DNA from 2 places in the Pseudomonas sp. NFX15 genome. Region 1 is predicted to be linked to the other one. Evidence: predicted binding sites of a transcription regulator. Region 1 holds the regulator's gene; the other holds the start of a gene.
The links. Region 1 encodes FliA, which starts transcription of late flagellar genes. Its sites were predicted from a motif close to CTAAAGTTTNNNNNNNNNNNGCCGNTAA; they were not measured.
Positions count from the first base shown of each region.

Region 2: a site for FliA is predicted at 1,472-1,499, ahead of flgM (flagellar biosynthesis anti-sigma factor FlgM). Genes of this name have one in related genera too.

Region 1 covers NZ_JAFMPV010000020.1:65,893-70,462, forward strand. The annotation lists gene flhA (flagellar biosynthesis protein FlhA) at 1-954, shown strand, start outside; gene flhF (flagellar biosynthesis protein FlhF) at 966-2,294, shown strand; gene fleN (flagellar synthesis regulator FleN) at 2,412-3,242, shown strand; gene fliA (RNA polymerase sigma factor FliA) at 3,239-3,979, shown strand; gene J1D76_RS20025 (chemotaxis response regulator CheY) at 4,147-4,518, shown strand; gene J1D76_RS20030 (protein phosphatase CheZ) at 4,540-4,570, shown strand, end outside.
Region 2 covers NZ_JAFMPV010000002.1:138,043-142,612, reverse strand. The annotation lists gene J1D76_RS02780 (chemotaxis protein CheV) at 1-526, opposite strand, end outside; gene flgA (flagellar basal body P-ring formation chaperone FlgA) at 610-1,368, shown strand; gene flgM (flagellar biosynthesis anti-sigma factor FlgM) at 1,538-1,864, shown strand; gene J1D76_RS02765 (flagella synthesis protein FlgN) at 1,913-2,380, shown strand; gene J1D76_RS02760 (flagellar brake protein) at 2,474-3,220, shown strand; gene J1D76_RS02755 (MFS transporter) at 3,487-4,570, opposite strand, start outside.

The DNA of each region.
Region 1 (4,570 bases):
CTGGCGCGGATCAAGGGCGTGCGCAAGAAGCTGTCCCAGGACTTGGGCTTCCTGATGCCGACCGTGCACATCCGCGACAACCTCGACCTGGCGCCGAGTGCCTATCGCCTGACCCTCATGGGGGTGATCCTGGCCGAGGCGGAGATTTACCCGGATCGCGAGCTGGCGATCAACCCGGGGCAGGTCTACGGCACGCTCAACGGCATTACCGCCAAAGATCCGGCTTTCGGCCTGGAGGCGGTCTGGATCGAAATCAGCCAGCGCGCCCAGGCACAATCGCTCGGTTATACGGTAGTCGATGCCAGTACAGTGGTGGCCACTCACTTGAACCAGATACTCTATAAACATTCCAGTGAGCTGATCGGTCACGAAGAAGTGCAGCAACTCATGCAATTGCTGGCCAAAAGCTCGCCGAAACTGGCCGAAGAGCTGGTGCCGGGGGTGGTGTCGCTGTCGCAATTGCTCAAAGTGTTGCAGGCGCTGTTGGCCGAACAGGTACCGGTACGCGACATCCGCAGCATTGCCGAGGCCATCGCGAACAATGCCGCCAAGAGTCAAGATACCGCCGCGCTGGTGGCTGCCGTGCGGGTTGGCGTATCCCGTGCAATCGTCCAAAGCATTGTAGGGACTGAGTCTGAGCTGCCAGTTATCACGCTGGAGCCAAGGTTGGAACAGATATTGCTCAATAGTCTGCAAAAGGCAGGACAAGGCTCGGAAGAGGGCGTTCTGCTGGAGCCAAGCATGGCTGAGAAGCTGCAACGCTCATTGATCGACGCAGCGCAGCGCCAAGAGATGCAAGGTCAACCGGTGATTCTGTTGGTGGCCGGTCCGGTTCGCGCGATGCTCTCGCGATTTGGCCGGCTCGCAGTCCCGGGTTTGCACGTGTTGGCTTACCAGGAAATCCCTGACAACAAGCAAGTGACCATCGTTGCGACAGTAGGGCCCAACGGCTGAGGTAGTGGTTTATGCAAGTTAAGCGTTTTTTCGCCGCCGATATGCGTCAGGCCATGAAGCTGGTTCGTGATGAGCTGGGCGCTGATGCCGCCATCATTGGCAACCGCCGGATCGCCGGGGGCGTCGAGCTGACGGCTGCGCTGGATTACAAGTTGTCGGCGCTGGCACCGCGTGTGCCGAACATGGAACTCGAAGACGAGCTGCGCAAGACGCAGTCGCGGATCGTCACTGCCCAGGCTGAACTGAGCCTGCGTAGCGATGGCGAGAGCGACCAGAGCACCAACCGCCAGTTGTTCGCCGGCTTGCCATTGACCGCTGCCGAACCGTTGATCGAACCCACGTACGCCGAACCCCGTCGCCCTGCACCGGCCCCGACGCCAACCTCCGGTGGCGTTGACCCGCGTGCATTCGACTCGATGCGCTTCGAACTCAACAGCCTGCGCGAACTCATGGAAGTTCAGCTCGGCTCCCTGGCCTGGAATCAGCTGCAAGGCAGCCGTCCGGATCAGGCGAACCTCTGGCGTCGCCTGCAACGCATCGGCCTGTCTGGCCCGTTGTCGCGCGATCTGCTGGCGATGATTACCGACATTGAAGAGCCTCGTCAGGCCTGGCGCATGCTGCTGGCGCACCTGGCGCGCATGATCGCCACCCCGCAAGTCGAACCGCTGGAAGAGGGCGGCGTGATCGCCATGGTCGGCCCTGCCGGCATGGGCAAGACCACCACGTTGGCCAAGCTCGCTGCGCGCTACGTGCTCAAGTACGGCGCGCAGAACATTGCCCTGGTGAGCATGGACAGCTTCCGCATCGGTGCCCAGGAGCAGCTCAAGACCCTGGGGCGTATCCTCAATGTCTCGGTGACCCACGTCGATCCGGGCCAGTCGCTGGTCCAGGCGCTGGAGCCGTTGCTGCGCAAGCGCGTGGTGCTGATCGATACCGCCGGCCTGCAAGCCAGCGATCCGGCCCTGCGCATGCAGCTTGAAAGCCTGGCCGGCCGCGGCATTCGTTCAAAAAATTATCTGGTCCTGGCAACCACCAGCCAGAAACAGGTTCTAACCGCCGCTTATCACAGTTACAAGCGGTGCGGGCTGGCTGGCTGCATCCTGACTAAACTGGATGAGACGGCGAGCCTGGGCGAGGTGTTGAGCCTGGCCATCAGTCACGAATTACCCGTGGCCTACCTGACCGACGGCCCGCGGATCCCGGATGATCTTCATCTGCCGCGCCGTCACCAGTTGGTCAGTCGCGCCGTCAGCGTGCAAATGCAGGAAGAACCCAGCGAAGAAGCCATGGCTGACATGTTCGCTGACATCTACCACAGTCCGACCAAGCAGGTTGGCTGAGGTAATTAATGAATAGTTTTTGTACCTACATCGATGGTCTGCCATGCATTGTTCCGTTAGCGAACGCGCAGCCAGTAATGTGGCCTCCGTCTATGCAAGACAAGGTAAAGAAATAATATGGGCAGCATGCATCCCGTTCAGGTGATCGCGGTGACCGGCGGCAAAGGTGGCGTCGGGAAAACTAACGTGTCTGTAAACTTGTCCCTGGCCCTCGCTGAGCTTGGCCGGCGCGTCATGCTGCTGGACGCCGACCTGGGGCTGGCAAACGTCGACGTCCTGCTGGGCCTGACACCCAAACGGACCCTGGCCGACGTGATCGAAGGCCGCTGCGAGCTGCGCGACGTACTGCTGCAGGGGCCCGGCGGCATCCGTATCGTTCCGGCGGCGTCCGGCACACAGAGCATGGTTCATCTGAGCCCTGCGCAGCACGCTGGGCTGATCCAGGCCTTCAGCGACATCGGCGATAACCTTGACGTATTGGTGATCGACACCGCTGCGGGCATTGGTGACTCGGTAGTCAGTTTCGTACGTGCCGCCCAGGAAGTGTTGCTGGTGGTGTGCGACGAGCCGACCTCGATTACCGATGCCTACGCCCTGATCAAGTTGCTCAACCGCGACTATGGCATGAACCGCTTCCGCGTCCTGGCCAACATGGCCCAGAGCCCGCAGGAAGGGCGCAACCTGTTCGCCAAGTTGACCAAGGTCACCGATCGCTTCCTCGATGTCGCTCTGCAATACGTCGGCGCCGTGCCCTACGACGAAAGCGTGCGCAAGGCCGTGCAGAAGCAGCGTGCGGTCTACGAAGCGTTCCCGCGTTCCAAGTGCTCGCTGGCCTTCAAGGCCATCGCGCAGAAGGTCGATACCTGGCCTTTGCCGGCCAACCCGCGTGGGCACCTGGAGTTCTTCGTCGAGCGTCTCGTGCAACAGACAGCAGGGCCTGTGCTATGACAGCCAGCGGTTACAACCTCTATAAAAAATCGGCCCGCGATGCGCAGTACGAGCTGATCGAGCGTTACGCGCCGCTGGTAAAACGCATTGCCTACCACTTGCTGGCACGCTTGCCAGCCAGTGTCCAGGTCGAAGACCTGATCCAGGCCGGGATGATCGGCCTGCTTGAAGTGTCGACCAAATATGACGCCAGCAAAGGCGCCAGTTTCGAGACGTACGCGGGCATTCGAATCCGCGGCGCGATGCTCGATGAAGTGCGCAAGGGGGACTGGGCGCCACGCTCGGTCCACCGCAATACGCGCATGGTCAGCGACGCGATTCGCTCGATTGAAGCGAAAACCGGTCGTGACGCTAAAGATCACGAAGTTGCGGCCGAACTCCAATTGAGTCTCGACGATTATTACGGGATTTTGAACGACACCCTGGGCAGCCGCTTATTCAGTTTCGACGACCTGTTGCAGGACGGCGAACACGAAGGGCTGCACGAGGATGGCGCAAGTGCTCATCTCGAGCCGTTACGCGATCTGGAAGATGAACGCTTCCAGGCGGCGCTGGCGGATGCGATTGCCAATTTGCCGGAGCGTGAGCGACTGGTGTTGGCGCTGTACTACGACGAAGAGTTGAACCTCAAGGAAATCGGTGAGGTCCTGGGGGTCAGCGAATCGCGGGTCAGCCAGTTACACAGCCAGTGCGCGGCCCGTTTGCGGGGGCGTTTGGGGGAGTGGCGAGCGCGCTGAAGGCAGTGTGGGGACACTGCGAACGGGGCCGATGGGGTGTTGAACCACACCGGTCGCGATCTGTTGTGCTCCAGACAGTCATTGAGTGCTTTGCCGGATTGATTGAAATGGCGCGTCCAGGTGCTGGGCGCGTTTAAGACTGCTTGGAGGTCGAATTGGACAAGAACATGAAAATCCTCATCGTTGATGACTTCTCAACGATGCGGCGGATCATCAAGAACCTGCTGCGTGACCTTGGGTTCACCAACACCGTCGAGGCCGACGATGGCACTACCGCCATCCCGGTGCTCAACAGCGGAAGCATCGACTTTCTGGTAACGGACTGGAACATGCCTGGCATGACCGGAATCGATCTGCTGCGCCACGTGCGCGCCGATGAAAAGCTCAAGCACCTGCCGGTGTTGATGGTCACCGCTGAAGCCAAGCGCGAGCAGATCATCGAAGCGGCCCAGGCCGGCGTTAACGGCTATGTGGTCAAACCCTTTACGGCCCAGGCGTTGAAAGAAAAAATCGAGAAGATTTTCGAACGCATCGGTTGATGAGTGCGCCACGGGGGAGCTATGGGCAATAACGAATCTTCACTGGGCGATT
Region 2 (4,570 bases), on a different contig from region 1:
CCTTGTGCTGGGTCTCGACATCCACCACGCCGACGGAAATCGCTTCCGGGGTGGGCGCCACTTCCGCCAGCACCTTCTCGACGTCGATAATTTCCACCAACTGGTTATCGACCCGCGTCACCGCCGTCAGGTAGTGGTCGCGTCCGGTACCCTTGGGCGGTGGATGGATCTCCTCCCAGTTCATGTTGACGATGCGCTCCACCGAGCGGACCAGGAAACCCTGGGTCTTGGTGTTGTACTCCGTGATGATCACGAACGGATTGTTCTTGTCCTTCAGCGCTCCGGAACCCGTCGCCATTGCCAGATCAAGGATCGGAATGGTCGCCCCCCGGATGTTCGCCACACCGCACACGACAGGACTGGATTTGGGCATCAGCGTCAGTGGGGGGCATTGCAGCACCTCCCGAACCTTGAACACGTTGATCCCGTACAGTTGCTGGCCGTCGAGACGGAACAACAACAGTTCAAGGCGATTCTGCCCTACCAGTTGCGTGCGCTGGTTTACCGAATCCATTACACCAGCCATGCCCAGACTCCTACACCAACGCCAAGTGTTGTTGCGACGCACCGTCATCACTAAACGGCACGGCGCTTGCTTTTTTAATCGTTATGAACACAGAACCGACATTTTTCCGACACCTGACCACGCCCTTTCGCAAATTGCTCGGGGTACTGGCGGCTGTTTGCCTGTTCAACGCTGGCAGCCCTGCCCTTGCTGACGCGGTTACCTTGCCTGACATGCTTATCGGCGTCACTCAGGGCTTTCTTGAATTCACCGTAGAGGACTATCTGGCAACCAGTCAAACGCAAGGTCGCTACGAGATCCAGGTCAACCAGCTCGATCCGCGCATGCACATGCCCATGTGCGACAAGGAATTGACAGCCACACTTGAAAGTCCCAAGCCGATTGGCCGTGTTACGGTGAAGGTCCGTTGCGAGGGTTCATCGCCCTGGACTGTCTTCGTACCCGCTCAAGTCCGCCTGTTTCGCGAAGTCGTGGCCAGTGCACGGCCACTGCGCCGCGCCGCGATTGTCGAGCCGGGCGATGTGGTCCTGCGCGAGCGTGATATCAGTCTGATCAGCCAGGGCTACCTGACCTCCCTTGACCAGGCGATCGGGCAACGATTGACCCGACCAATGGTCGCCGACCAGGTCATTACCCTGGTGCATATCGAACAGGCCGAGGTCATTCGCAAGGGTGACCAGGTGGTGATTACCGCCCGCAGTGGTACGCTCAGCGTGCGCATGCCGGGTGAAGCACTGTCCAACGGCAGTCTCAGCGAACAGATCCGGGTGAAAAACCTCAACTCCCAACGGGTTATCAAGGCGCAGGTGATGTCGCCAGGGCAGGTGGAAGTGTCCATGTAATGCGCTGCGTTCATCAGAATGTGGCGCTCTGCCCGGCTGTTCCCTAGACTGTGCTCCATGCAGGGCGAGCGCTGACGCGCGCGAGGCTCATTGATAAATGAGCCTAAAGTTTTCCAGGGAATGGCCGAAAACAGGGCAAGCGTCCAAATTCCCAGAGGTTTTTTTTATCATGGTCATCGATTTCAGCCGTTTAAACAGCTCCTCGTCCCTTACGGGCAGTACACGTACCAGCGCCAGCAAGGACAGCGCCGAAACGGGCAAATCCGCGCCGCTGGAGTCCGCGGCCGAACAGGCCGGTACCGTCAAAAGCGGGGAATCGGTACATTTCAGCAATGAGGCTCAACAGTTGCAGAAGGTCACTGACAAGCTGCGCGATCAGCCTGCCGTCGACAACGCCCGCGTGGCCAAGTTGAAAGCAGCGATTGCCGATGGCAGCTATAAAGTCGACAGCAACCGTGTAGCCAGCAAACTGCTCAACTTCGAAGCCCAGCGCTAGGCCTACGCCGGCGCGAGGCTTTTGGACGCTTAACACCCAAGGCCAGCCATGCACGACACTCATTTACTGCAACTGATCACCGACGACTTTGCCCCAGTGCAACACTTGCTGGAATTACTGCAGACCGAATCCCTCGCCTTGCATGGCCGCGACATGCCATTGCTCGAGGACATCCTGGCGCAGAAACAGGCGCTGGTCGTCTTGCTTGAACAGCATGGCCGCAAACGCAGTGAAATCCTCGCCAGCCTCAACCTGCCGACTAACCGTGGCGGGCTGGAGCAACTGGCCAGCCAGTCGAGCATTGGCGATCAGTTGCTGGCGCAAAGCGACGTGCTGACTGATCTCCTGGCCCAGTGCCAGGCCATCAACGTCAATAACGGCCAGTCGATCCTGACGCAACAGGCCGCGACCGCCACCCAGCTGAAAATCCTCACCGGCGGTGAAACTCCGGCGCTGTACGATGCCAGCGGGACCTTCTCCAAGCTTGCTAAGCCACGCCCGCTCAGTCAGGCTTAGGCCGCTCGATCAGCCCGCACTATCCAAGACGCGAAAGATGCTGGCAAAATGCTAGCCAGCCGCAGTCAAATTTTGTCTGGAGATTGATTAACCGTGTCCAATGCCTTATCCGTGGATGATGCTCCGCAGCCACCCAAGGTGCTCTCCACGCCCTTGGAAATCTCCGGCAACCTGCGCCAGCTGCTCGAAAGTCATGATCCGCTGATCATCACGTTCCATGAACGCAGCCAGCGCTTCCAGAGCTATCTGGTGGACCTGGACCGTGACAGCAACATGATTGCCCTGGACGAAATGATCCCCCGCGATGGCGAGCGCTATCTGCTGGCGGGCGAGTCGTTCCGGGTAGAGGGCTTTCACGAGGGTGTGCGCATCGCCTGGGAAAGCAACGGCCCGCTGACCATCGACCAATCCAACGGCAGCCGCTGTTATCGCGGCACCCTGCCTGACGAAGTGGTGTACCACCAGCGCCGCAATGCGTTCCGCGCTGCGTTGAAGCTGGCGCAGTTGGTCGACGTCAACCTCGACGGCGAAAAACTCAAGGCACCGATCAGTGGCAAGCTGCTGGATATTTCCGCTACTGGCTGCAAACTGCGTTTCGACGGCGACATCACTGGCAGCCTGCAATTGGGCCAGGTGTACGACCGTTTCAGCGCCGACCTGCCGTTTGGCAAGATGACCGCACCGGTCGAATTGCGTTACCTGCACTTCGAAGAAAAGATCTCCACCACCTTCGCCGGCATTCGCTTCCACAACATGAGCGGGCTGGTGCAGCGTCAGGTTGAGCGGTTCGTCTACCAACTGCAACGCGAAGCGCGTCGGTTCGACAAAGACGATCTCTAATGTCTTGAGTCCTTGCTGGCGCGGGTGGCCTTGAAACGTGCATTGCACTGTCGGCCGCCTTCGCTGGCAAGCCAGCTCCTACAAAAACTCCTAACCGCCGCAAGAATTTTGCCAGCCCACGCACTGTAGGAGCCGGCTTGCCGGCGAAGGCGTCTTGAACGCCTGCGCTGGTCTGTCGGCCGCCTTCGCTGGCAAGCCAGCTCCTACAGGGATGAAAAAAACGGGCAGCCCCTTGCGGTGACTGCCCGTTTTTTTGTGCCTTGGAATTACGGTCTGGCTTCGCTGAAGCTGGGGTCGCGCCCTGAATCAGGGTCCTCCGGTGGCTGATCGGTCTCGGTTTCGATCACGGTTTCAGGCTCGGCTTCAGGTTCTTCCCCGTTACTCACCGGATTTTGCATCTGATCCTGTACCACCTGCTCATCAACACGCGGGTCGAGGCAGGCCACCAGCGGCGAGCTGGTCATGTTGTCCGGCATGGCCACGTGATGCAGCGGCGCATCTTCCACCTGATGCAGGTTGGTCACCGCTTTCGGACGAATCCGCCACACCAGCACCAACGCGAAGAAACTGAAAAACGCGTAAAGCATCTGGCTGCCGAACAGCTTCATCAGCACGCCGGCCACCAGTGGCCCGATACTCGCCCCCACGCCGTAGGTCACCAGCAACATCGCCGTCAGCGACACCCTGCGATCGCCTTCGACATGGTCATTGGAGAACGCCACCGCCAACGGATACAGGCAGAACTGCACCAGCGAGCAGACGAAACCGGCGGCAAACAGCACTTGCAGCGGCACCGTCGGCAGGATTGCCAACGGCAACGCGGCCACTGCCAGGCAGAACGCAAAACTGCGGATCAACAGCGCCCGGTCGTAGCGGTCGGACAGCCAGCCCAACGGCCACTGCACCAGCAAACCGGCAAAAATGCAGCTACCCATGAACAGACCGACCTGCTCCGTGGACAAGCCTTGCTGCGAGGCATACAGCGGCGCCAGGCCGTAGAACGAGCCGACGATCAGGCCCGCCCCAAGCACTGTGCTCAATGACTGCGGTACGCGCTTGATGAAGAACCGCGGTTCCATCGGCGCCGGATGCAAGGGCGCCGGGTGAATCCGTCGGGTCAGCGCCACGGGCACCAGGCACAGGGCAAAACACAGGGCGACCAGCATCAGCAGCTCCAGCCCCAGCGCCGGGTGCATGACCAGAATCAGTTGGCCCAGCACCAGGCCCAGGTAAGAGGCAATCATGTAGCCGCTAAACACAAGCCCGCGCTGCTTGGCCTCAGCCTGCTCGTTCAGCCAGCTCTCGATGACCATGTACTGGCACATCATGCCGAGGCCGACGATCACCCTC